3 regions of the Mesorhizobium sp. L-8-10 genome follow, and region 3 is predicted to be linked to each of the others. Evidence: predicted binding sites of a transcription regulator. Region 3 holds the regulator's gene; each other region holds the start of a gene.

Region 1 (3,277 bases), 180 kb from region 3:
ATGGACTTCTTCTTCTTGAACTCGCGCCGGGCGGACGGCATTGGGATCTCGAACTCGCCCGTCAGATACTTTCCGGTGATCGAGTTGGGGTTTGCCATGACCTGTTGCGGAGTGCCTTCGGCGATGATCGTTCCGCCGTGGATACCGGCGGCCGGGCCGATGTCGACCACATAGTCCGCGGTCAGGATCGCGTCCTCGTCGTGCTCGACGACGATCACCGTGTTGCCGATGTCGCGCAGATGCTTGAGCGTATCGATCAGCCGGGCATTGTCGCGCTGATGAAGGCCGATCGAAGGCTCGTCGAGCACATAGAGCACGCCCGTCAGACCCGAGCCGATCTGCGAGGCGAGCCTGATGCGCTGGCTTTCGCCGCCCGACAGCGTTCCTGAATTGCGCGACAGCGTCAGATAGTCGAGGCCGACATCGTTCAGGAAGCGCAGCCTTTCCCTGATCTCCTTCAGGATGCGCAGGGCGATCTCGTTCTGCTTGGCGTTGAGCTGGCCCGGAAGATCCGTAAACCAGCGGTCGGCGGCGCGGATCGAGAGCTCCGTGATCTGGCCGATATGCTTGCCGGCGATCTTCACCGCGAGCGCTTCCGGCTTCAGGCGATAGCCCTTGCAGGCGGGGCAGGGCGTGGACGACATGAAGCGCTCGATCTCCTCGCGCATCCAGGCCGATTCCGTCTCCTTCCAGCGGCGCTCGAGATTGGGGATCACGCCTTCGAACGTCTTGGTCGTCTTGTAGGAGCGCAGGCCGTCGTCATACTGGAAGGTGACTTCGCGCTCGCCCGTGCCGCGCAGGATGGCCTGCTTCGCCTCCTCGGACAGATCCTTGAAGCGATCGCCGAGCTTGAAGCCGTAAACCTTCCCGAGCGCCTCGAGCGTCTGGGCATAATAGGGCGAGGTCGATTTCGCCCAGGGGCTGACGGCACCGTCGCGCAGCGAGACGTTCTCATCCGGCACGACGAGGTCGGCGTCGATCGCGCGCTGGCTGCCAAGGCCGTCGCAGGACGGGCAAGCGCCGAACGGATTGTTGAACGAGAACAGACGCGGCTCGATCTCGGGAATGGTGAAGCCGGAAACAGGGCAGGCGAACTTCTCGGAGAACAGGATCCGCTCATGCGTCTCGTTCTTCGATTTGTTGGCGGATTCCTCCGCTGTGGCTTCGGCCGGCAACGGCTTGTCGGCAAACTCGGCAACGGCGAGCCCGTCGGCCAGCTTCAGCGCCGTCTCCAAGCTGTCGGCGAGCCGCGCCGCGAGGTCCGGTCGCACGACGATGCGGTCCACCACCACGTCGATGTCGTGCTTGTACTTCTTGTCGAGCGCGGGAACGTCGGCGATCTCATAGAAGACGCCGTCGACCTTGACGCGCTGAAAGCCCTTCTTCTGAAGCTCCAGCAGTTCCTTCCTGTACTCGCCTTTCCTGCCTCGCACGATCGGCGCCAGCAGATAGAGGCGCGTGCCTTCGTCGAGTTCCAGGACACGGTCGACCATCTGGGACACCGTCTGGCTTTCGATCGGCAGGCCCGTGGCGGGCGAATAGGGGATGCCGACGCGCGCATAGAGCAGACGCATGTAGTCGTAGATCTCGGTCACCGTGCCGACAGTGGACCGCGGATTGCGAGACGTGGTCTTCTGCTCGATCGAGATTGCCGGAGACAGGCCGTCGATCTGGTCGACATCCGGCTTCTGCATCATCTCCAGGAACTGGCGGGCGTAGGCCGAAAGGCTCTCGACATAGCGCCGCTGGCCTTCCGCGTAGATCGTATCGAAAGCCAGCGACGACTTGCCCGAGCCAGACAGGCCCGTCATCACGATCAGCCGGTCGCGCGGCAGGTCGAGGTCGACATTCTTCAGATTGTGCTCACGCGCACCGCGAATGGAGATGTATTTGTGATCGGCCATGGCCGGTCCGCCGCCTGTGTTGTGGAGTTCGGGTGGCTGGGTCGCTCCGGCCAGGCCCTTATGTAAGCACGTTTGTCGCTACGTCGAGGCCGGCGCCGGATCCGCCGGCCACCTCGTCGAAATTGTGGTCTAGCCGGGTTGCGCCCGTAAGGGCAAGCAAAAAGAACAAAGGCCGAACACGCTCCTGACAAACAGCGTGTGGAAAAACCCGTACGACGAGGCGGCCGCGATCACATTTTTCCGTTCGGGCCAGGGAAAGGTTGACGCCGGGCGAGGCAGGGGGCAAACTTCGACAGTCACCCGAAGCCGAGCGCTCACAGGGCGCTCTTCGTGGCCGCCGGGCCGTTCGCGAGACGCCGTGAACAGCGGATTAGCGCGTCGGAAGACATTGGAGCAACGGACAGAGGAGCGGAGGCATGACCCCACCGGACAGTCCAGATTGGCTCCACTGCGTGTGGAGCCGCGCCAGGTAACGTTGCCCGTGGGGCAACGCTGATCTGACGTAAATCCCCTACAATCAGAGACCATAGTCGGATCGTCGGCAGAAAGCCGCGTCGCATCCGAAATGAAAGCCGGCAGCTAGAACTCCGGCAATCGAATCAGAAGTTCGAGAAAAAGGCCCTGCGAGCTCCCAGTGGCGGCAGGGCCGTTTCTTTGTGCCCGGCAGCTACGGGCCGGGATGGGCTACCGGCGATCCTCGCCTGCGATCTCGGGGCCGAATCCGATCTCGACGGAAACGCTGCCGGAAATCCTGATATCGGTGTTGCCGGCCTTGAAGGTGTAACCGCCCCCTTCCGACGGCGCTTCGAGGGGTTCGGGGGCAGGCGCCACGATGCTGTAGGCGCCCTCGACGCCGGGAAGCTTTTCGGAGGCTGATCCGGCTTGGCGCTGATCCGCCAACGCAGGGAATCCCGCAAGAGACGCGGCCATGCCCGTAGCGGCGAAGCGAAGCAGTCGGGATGTCGTCATCATGACGGTTGTATAGGGCGCTCCGGCGTCAACGCCAAGTCACGATATTGTTGACCCGGCGGTTGGCCTGCGACGGCCGGCTCCCGGCCATATGTGTGCGACATAGGGCTGAACGACCGGCCGCATTTCCCGACGCTCTTGCCATCTCCTGCAATGGCGTGTAGAACATAAAGAGAACAAAAACTGTTGTGGACAGGACGCTGAATTGACCGGCGGCGCGGCGCACCGCCGAGGGTGATCGGTTAAAGTGCGCCGCGAACAAGCATTGGTTTCGGACGAGCGCGGAGAAGTTTCATGGCGGGTAGCGTCAACAAGGTCATTCTGGTGGGGAATCTGGGCGCCGATCCCGAAATCCGGCGGCTGAACTCCGGCGATCCGGTCGTCAATCTGAGGATTGCGACATC
Region 2 (3,277 bases), 1.5 Mb from region 3:
CGTGGCTCCATACTCAGGCTTACCGCAGCGCGCCGCATGGCTTCGAGGCTCGCCCGAAGGATATTGATGCGATCGATGCCCGGCGCGGCGATCGAGGCCAGGGAAACAGCCAGCGCGGAAGAGAGGATCTGCTCGAACAGCGCGTCGCGCTGCATCGCTGTCAGCCGCTTGGAATCGTCGAGGCCGTCGGGGACGCGAGCCGGATCGAGGATCACCGCGGCTGCAACCACCGGTCCCGCGAGCGGACCACGACCAGCCTCGTCCAGCCCGACGACCGGCCAGCCGCCCGATCTCATCGCCCGCCTCTCTATCGAGAAGTCGGGTTTTTCCGTGATTTCGAAGAGAAGCGGAGAATCGGAACGCGCGCGAGCCATTATGCGACAATGCTCGCATCGGTCCCGATTCTCCGCAAGTCCTTCCCGGACTTAGCGGCGCGCCGGGAAGGCTCCGTCGGGGCAGGGGACAGCCGGACGGAAATGGTGCAACTGGAATGTCATCATCCCCATGCGACAGGCGGATGACGCGGTGCCGTTGGGGGCCGGCCGCGCGACTCACAGAAGCATGAGTTGCTCGCCCTCCTTCTTCGGCTGGACGAAGAGATCGGTCCTGAGCGGCGAGCGCTCGGCATTGAGGCCTAGCCTGCGTGCCGCCATCTCGAAACGGCGGCCGATCTGCCAGGCATAAGGACCACGGCCCTTCATGCGCTTGCCCCATTCCGAATCGTAGTCCTTGCCGTCCCGCATCGACCGGATCAGTGACATCACATGCCGGTAGCGATCGGGATAGTGGCGCAACAGCCAGTCCTTGAAGATCGGGCTCACCTCCAGCGGCAGGCGCAGGATGACGTAGCCTGCACTCCGGGCCCCCGCGGCGTGGGCTGCGTCCAGGATGCGCTCGATCTCCTGATCATTGAGCCCCGGCAGGATTGGAGCGACCATGACGGATGTCGGAATACCGGCCTCGCTCAGCTGCTTTATGGTTTCCAGACGTTTCGGCGGCGTCGCGGCGCGCGGCTCCATGGTGCGCGCCAGCGTCCGATCGAGCGTGGTCACCGACAGGGCAACTTTGGCGAGACCTTGCTCCGCCATGCGTGAGAGGATGTCGATATCGCGAACGACCAGCGCCGACTTCGTGACGATGCCGACCGGATGCTTGCGTGCCTCCAGGACCTCGAGCACCTCGCGCATGATGCGATACTGCTTTTCGATCGGCTGATAGGGATCCGTATTGGTGCCGATCGCGATGGTGCGCGGCTGGTAGCCTTCCTTGGCAAGTTCCCTATCGAGAAGGCGCGCAGCGTCCGGCTTGGCGAACAGCTTCGATTCGAAGTCGATACCGGGCGACAATCCCATATAGGCGTGGGTCGGGCGGGCGAAGCAATAGACGCAGCCATGCTCGCAACCGCGATACGGATTGATCGAGCGGTCGAAGGAGATATCGGGGGAATCGTTGCGCGTGATGATTGTGCGCGGCTTCTCCACCTGGACCTCCGTCTTGAAGGGCGGAAGTTCCTCGATCGAATTCCAGCCGTCGTCGAAGACATGGCGACTGACCGGCTCGAAACGGCCGGACGGATTGATCCCTGCCGAGCGGCCGCGGTTGCGATCCGGCCGGACACGGATGCCGCTCTCCTCGATGATCGCATTGGCGGTTTCGGCTCGCCCTACCCCGAATGCCGCGACATCGGCGTGCGAAATCTGTTCCACTTTCGCTCTCTCCCAGGGACTGTCGGCCTTGTGTCGAATCGCGATGCTCATGAAACTATTCCTATTCGGTTGAGTGGAACAAATCAAGAACAATCTGCCTGCATGCCATTGACCGGCCGTAAGCCAGGGCTTCGCACGGCTGGCGCGAGGCGTGCCTTTCCGCTATTCGGGAGGTTATGCTGAGCGTGCTGATCGAGACACGAAATGACGAAGAAGGCCTGGCCCGAACCTTGGCCTCGCTTATTTCGGCAGCCGTGGAAGGGGTCGTGCGCGAGGTGATCGTCTGCGACCGCGGCTCGACGGACGGCACCCACCGCGTAGCCGATCAGGCCGGCTGTCATTTCCTGGCTGACGGCGGCGTCAGGGCCGGCATTCGCCAGGCGAAGGCGGAGTGGCTGATCCTGCTCGAGCCGGGCGCGCGACTTGCCGATGGATGGATCGACGCGGTCGAGGAGCACATCGCAAGGTCCACGATGGCGGCCCGTTTCTCCCGATCGCGCGCAGCGCGCACGCCTTTCCTTTCCAGAGTGTTCTCCGGCAATCGCGCGCTGGCGGAAGGGCTCGTGATCAGCAAACGCCAGGCGTCGGCGCTGTCGAAGGCTGCTGGCCACGCTGAAGGGCTGGCTCGCGGCCTCGCCACAAAACGGCTGGGTGGAGAAATCCTGCCGCCCACGCCGAAGAAGAAGGCATAGGCGGCACTGAAGCGAAGTCCGACGTCGGGGCGATCAGGCTGTCTTGCCGCCGCCGCGTCTCAGATGTTCGTCGAGGCGCGGCATGATCTCCACGAAGTTGCAGGGCATGTGACGATAGTCGAGTTGCGGCTGCAATATGCCGTCCCACGCGTCTTTGCAGGCTCCGGGCGAGCCCGGCAGGATGAAGACGAAAGTGGCGTTGAGCACGCCGGCGGTCGCGCGCGACTGGACCGTCGACGTGCCGATCTTGTCGTAGGAGATGCGGTGGAATACTTCGGAGAAGCCGTCCATGCGCTTCTCGAAGATCGGCTCCAGCGCTTCCGGTGTCACGTCCCTGCCGGTAAAGCCGGTGCCGCCCGTCGTGATGATCACGTCGATACCAGGGTCTTTCGACCAGGCCGTCACGCAATCGCGGATCCTGTCCTTGTCGTCCGGCACGATGTCGCGCGCGGCGAGTTGATGGCCGGCGGCGGCGATGCGGCCGGCGAGCGTCTGGCCGGATTTGTCGTCGGCGAGGCTGCGTGTGTCCGACACCGTGAGCACCGCGATGCGGACCGGAATGAAGGGACGGGTCTCGTCAGTCATCGAAGTTCTCTCCCGAAGCCGTCGTTCTCGTCGATACCACGAACCAGGACGGTTCGGCTGCGGCGATTGCCATCGCAGCCCGCGCTGCTGCCGTCTCCGTCGCGAAGATGCCGAAGCAGGTCGCGCCGGAGCCGGACATCCGCGCAAAGGCCGCGCCGTTCCGGCTAAGCACCGAAAGCGCAGTGGCGACCGGCGGGGCGATCGTCATGGCCGGCGTTTCGAGATCGTTGCGCGTCACCGCCAGCCAAGACAGCACGGAATCGAGATCCGGCCGGCGCGGAAGCGGCATGAGCG
Region 3 (3,277 bases):
CGGCACGGCGACCTGCCGGTGACCGTCGGCTTTCTCTGCGGCGGGGGCCTGTGCCTTGGGCGACAGGCGCCCGACGTCTTCGTGGCTCATGCTGAGACGGCCGAGGCGGCTCTGGCTGCCTGCGGCTTCGCCGCACTCATCGTGATCGACGATGCGACCGCTGAGAACCCGTGCCCGCACGACAGCTCGCTCGTGATCACGAAGCGGCATCTGGCGCGCCAGGGAACCGCACAAATATCGCTGTCCGGCGAGAGGCCGATCGTCAGATTCACCTTGGCGGAGCCCTATCGGCCATGGCACGCGCATCGGCAATTCTCGCGGGAGGCGCGCGGACTGCCGCCGTTCCGGCCGAAGGCGCGGAAGTCTGCGGTCACGATGCCGGACTAGGCAATGGCGAAGGATCGCAGTCGCCTGCAAGGACGGCCAGACCGTCGTATCGCGGTTGGAAGCCCAATCCCCTGCGAGCCTTCTCCGTGGCATAGATACGATCGATCCGTGCCGGCAGACGATACCCCGCCCGCCGGAAGGCGTGGGCGAAATCCGGCGCGCGGGCTTCGATGACGCCGCGCGCGTCGTTCCACAAGGCTTCGGCATCGTCGGGCAGGAACGGCGACGAGGAGGAGATCACATAGACTTCGCCGCGCGGGCCTTTGCGCCGCAGCGCAGCGAGATGGGCATCGACCACGTCACGCCGGTCGATGCCGCGATACAAGCGCCAGAGCGCCATGTCTGGCGAGGGTTCGGAAAAGCAGCGGCCCATGCGCAGGATGGTCGCCCGGATTCCGGACGCCGCGGCCAGCACATGCTCCTCGGCCGCGCGCTTCGTCACATCGTAGATGTCGCGCGGTTCCGGCGTGACGCTTTCATCGATCCAGGCTGCGCGTCCCTCGGCAACCAATGCATGTCCGTAGACGGATGTGGAACTGGTAAAGACGAAGTGGCTGGCGCCGTGGGCGACCGCCAGATCGACGAGGCGCGCCGTGCCCTCCGCATTGACCTTCCAGAACCGTGCCTCGTCGATCGAGCCGACATGAGGCGCATGCAGCGCCGCAGTGTGAACCACCGCCTCCACATTCTCAAAGGCGCGCGAAAGCTCGTCGCTGCGACAGGCAACATCCGCCAGCACATCGACCTGGGCGCCCGGCCTGATATCGACGCCGACGACTTCCGCCGTTCTGCGCAACGCGGCCGCGATCGCGGAACCGACCAGACCCGCCGTGCCGGTGACAACGATCCGTCCCACACGAATGCCGGATGCGCCGTCGGTATCAGTATCTGCGGATCAGGCCGACCAGTCTTCCCTGCACCTTCACCCTGTCGGGTCCGAAGATTCGTGTCTCGTAGGCGGGATTGGCCGCTTCGAGCGCGATCGACGCGCCCCTGCGGCGGAAGCGCTTCAACGTCGCCTCTTCGTCGTCGACCAGCGCCACGACGATCTCTCCGGGGCTGGCCGTGCTGGCATTGCGGATGATGACCGTGTCTCCGTCGAAGATACCGGCTTCGATCATGGAGTCCCCCTTGACCTCGAGCGCATAGTGCTCGCCGCCGGCGATCATCTCCGGTGGAACGGAGATCGAGTGGGTCTTGTGCTGTATCGCCTCGATCGGCACGCCGGCCGCAATCCGGCCCATCACAGGTATGGCGACCGCCACAGTCGCTTCGTCGTCGTTGCCGGCGGCGGGAAGACGGGCAGGGGGCGCGGGTTTCTTGCCCAGGCTGCCTTCTATGACGCTCGGCGAGAACTTGCGCGCGCCGCCAAGCCCCGGCGCGATCGAATCGGGCAGTCGGATGACCTCGAGCGCCCGGGCCCTGTTCGGCAACCGGCGAATGAAGCCCCGCTCCTCGAGCGCGGTGATCAGCCGGTGAATTCCCGATTTGGAAGCGAGGTCGAGCGCCTCCTTCATTTCGTCGAACGACGGCGGGATGCCCGCTTCCTTGAGCCGTTCATGGATGAACAGAAGCAGTTCATGTTGCTTGCGCGTCAGCATGCCGTTCCTCAAGGAATCAGATCATAAACAAAACCAGAACAAACACTATCTGTTCCAGTTGTGTTCCGCAACTGGCTAAATTCGGGTGAACTGCGAGCAGCGCCGGCGGCGGTCCCCGTCATTCGGCGCCCGGTTCGGTCCTATTGCAATCGATTACGCTGACGTTGTCGGCTGGCTCTCCATTCGACTCTAGCGCTGCTTGCCAAGCGGCCTCACCATCACAGCTGGGGCAAGTGTCAAGCGCACCGAAGGGGCGTAAACGATCCCGTAGCACAGGGCCGACGATACTGGATGGCTCGGTGCGCCGGTTAGACCGGAGGATAGACATGGGGTGGCGCAAGGATCGCAGGCTTTCTCGCTTTGCGGTGCTTCTGGCTTCCCTGTCGGGCATGCCGCCTTCCCGATCCAATCCCAAAGAGCGCGGCGGTCGACGCCGCCGACTACTCAAAGGATACCATCTTGTTACGCCCTTAATCGTCGCTGCGCCTGGTGCGATGCGATAATCGCTGTGCCAGCCTTCATGTTTCAGGACGAGTTTCAGAGCTTCCGCAGATTACTGTGCATGGACATTTTCTTTCGGGGATGGAAGAAGGAACTCGCTCAAGCGAGGGATCCGACGAGATGAGCCTGTCAGAAGTTGCGATCGGTCCGGTCAGGCTGCACACATTGCCGCAGGACGCCGACTGGTACCGGCAGCGCCGGCAATTCGAAGAGATGGCGTCAGGTCTGTATCGGCTGCTCGCTCAGGAACATTTCCGAAACTTCATCGATGTCGGCGCAAACAGTGGCATGGTTTCCGTATTTGCTCGCCGCTCCGCTCCGGACCTTCGCATAGTCGCGATCGAAGCCGACCAACGACTAGTCGAGATCATCCCCGGCAACTTCGCCCTCAACGGGCTCAATGAGCCGGAACTGATCCATGCCATCGCGAGCGCGAAGACCGATGCCGGCGGCTCGTTTTCTCTCAACCCGAAATCCACCTTGGATAACCGCGTAGCGATGGACGGCTGGGCCAAGGTTTCGGTACCGCAGATTGCGTTGGATGATCTGTTCAAGGATCGGGGCATCGAGGGCAAGACCTTCCTCAAGGTAGACACTCAAGGCCATGAAAAACATGTCTTGGAAGGTTTTGCGACCACCATGCGAAGCCGATCCGATTGGATCATCAAGATGGAATTCGCCCCGATGTGGCTGAAGTCCCAGGGGACGGACCCCGCAGAGCTTGCCCGTTCCCTGTCAGCCGACTATCTCGTGGCCGAGTATCCGGAACGCATTGCCTACAACTACCC

The links. The regulator LexA, encoded in region 3, represses DNA repair genes until DNA is damaged. The targets are predictions, from matches to a motif close to TGTTCNNNNTGTGTTCNG.
Region 1: a site for LexA is predicted at 2,066-2,083, ahead of uvrA (excinuclease ABC subunit UvrA). Genes of this name have one in related genera too.
Region 2: a site for LexA is predicted at 1,781-1,798, ahead of JN280_RS30640 (PA0069 family radical SAM protein). Genes of this name have one in related genera too.

The regions. Positions count from the first base shown of each region.
Region 1 is NZ_AP023263.1:5,196,285-5,199,561, reverse strand. Features, by position in the region: gene uvrA (excinuclease ABC subunit UvrA) at 1-1,904, opposite strand, end outside; gene JN280_RS24095 (hypothetical protein) at 2,589-2,804, opposite strand; gene ssb (single-stranded DNA-binding protein) at 3,168-3,277, shown strand, end outside.
Region 2 is NZ_AP023263.1:6,547,530-6,550,806, reverse strand. Features, by position in the region: gene JN280_RS30645 (ribonuclease HII) at 1-374, opposite strand, end outside; gene JN280_RS30640 (PA0069 family radical SAM protein) at 552-1,706, opposite strand; gene JN280_RS30635 (glycosyltransferase family 2 protein) at 1,883-2,398, shown strand; gene moaB (molybdenum cofactor biosynthesis protein B) at 2,432-2,983, opposite strand; gene JN280_RS30625 (4-(cytidine 5'-diphospho)-2-C-methyl-D-erythritol kinase) at 2,976-3,277, opposite strand, start outside.
Region 3 is NZ_AP023263.1:5,018,017-5,021,293, forward strand. Features, by position in the region: gene JN280_RS23220 (ComEC/Rec2 family competence protein) at 1-387, shown strand, start outside; gene JN280_RS23225 (NAD-dependent epimerase/dehydratase family protein) at 371-1,243, opposite strand; gene lexA (transcriptional repressor LexA) at 1,269-1,988, opposite strand; gene JN280_RS23235 (FkbM family methyltransferase) at 2,610-3,277, shown strand, end outside.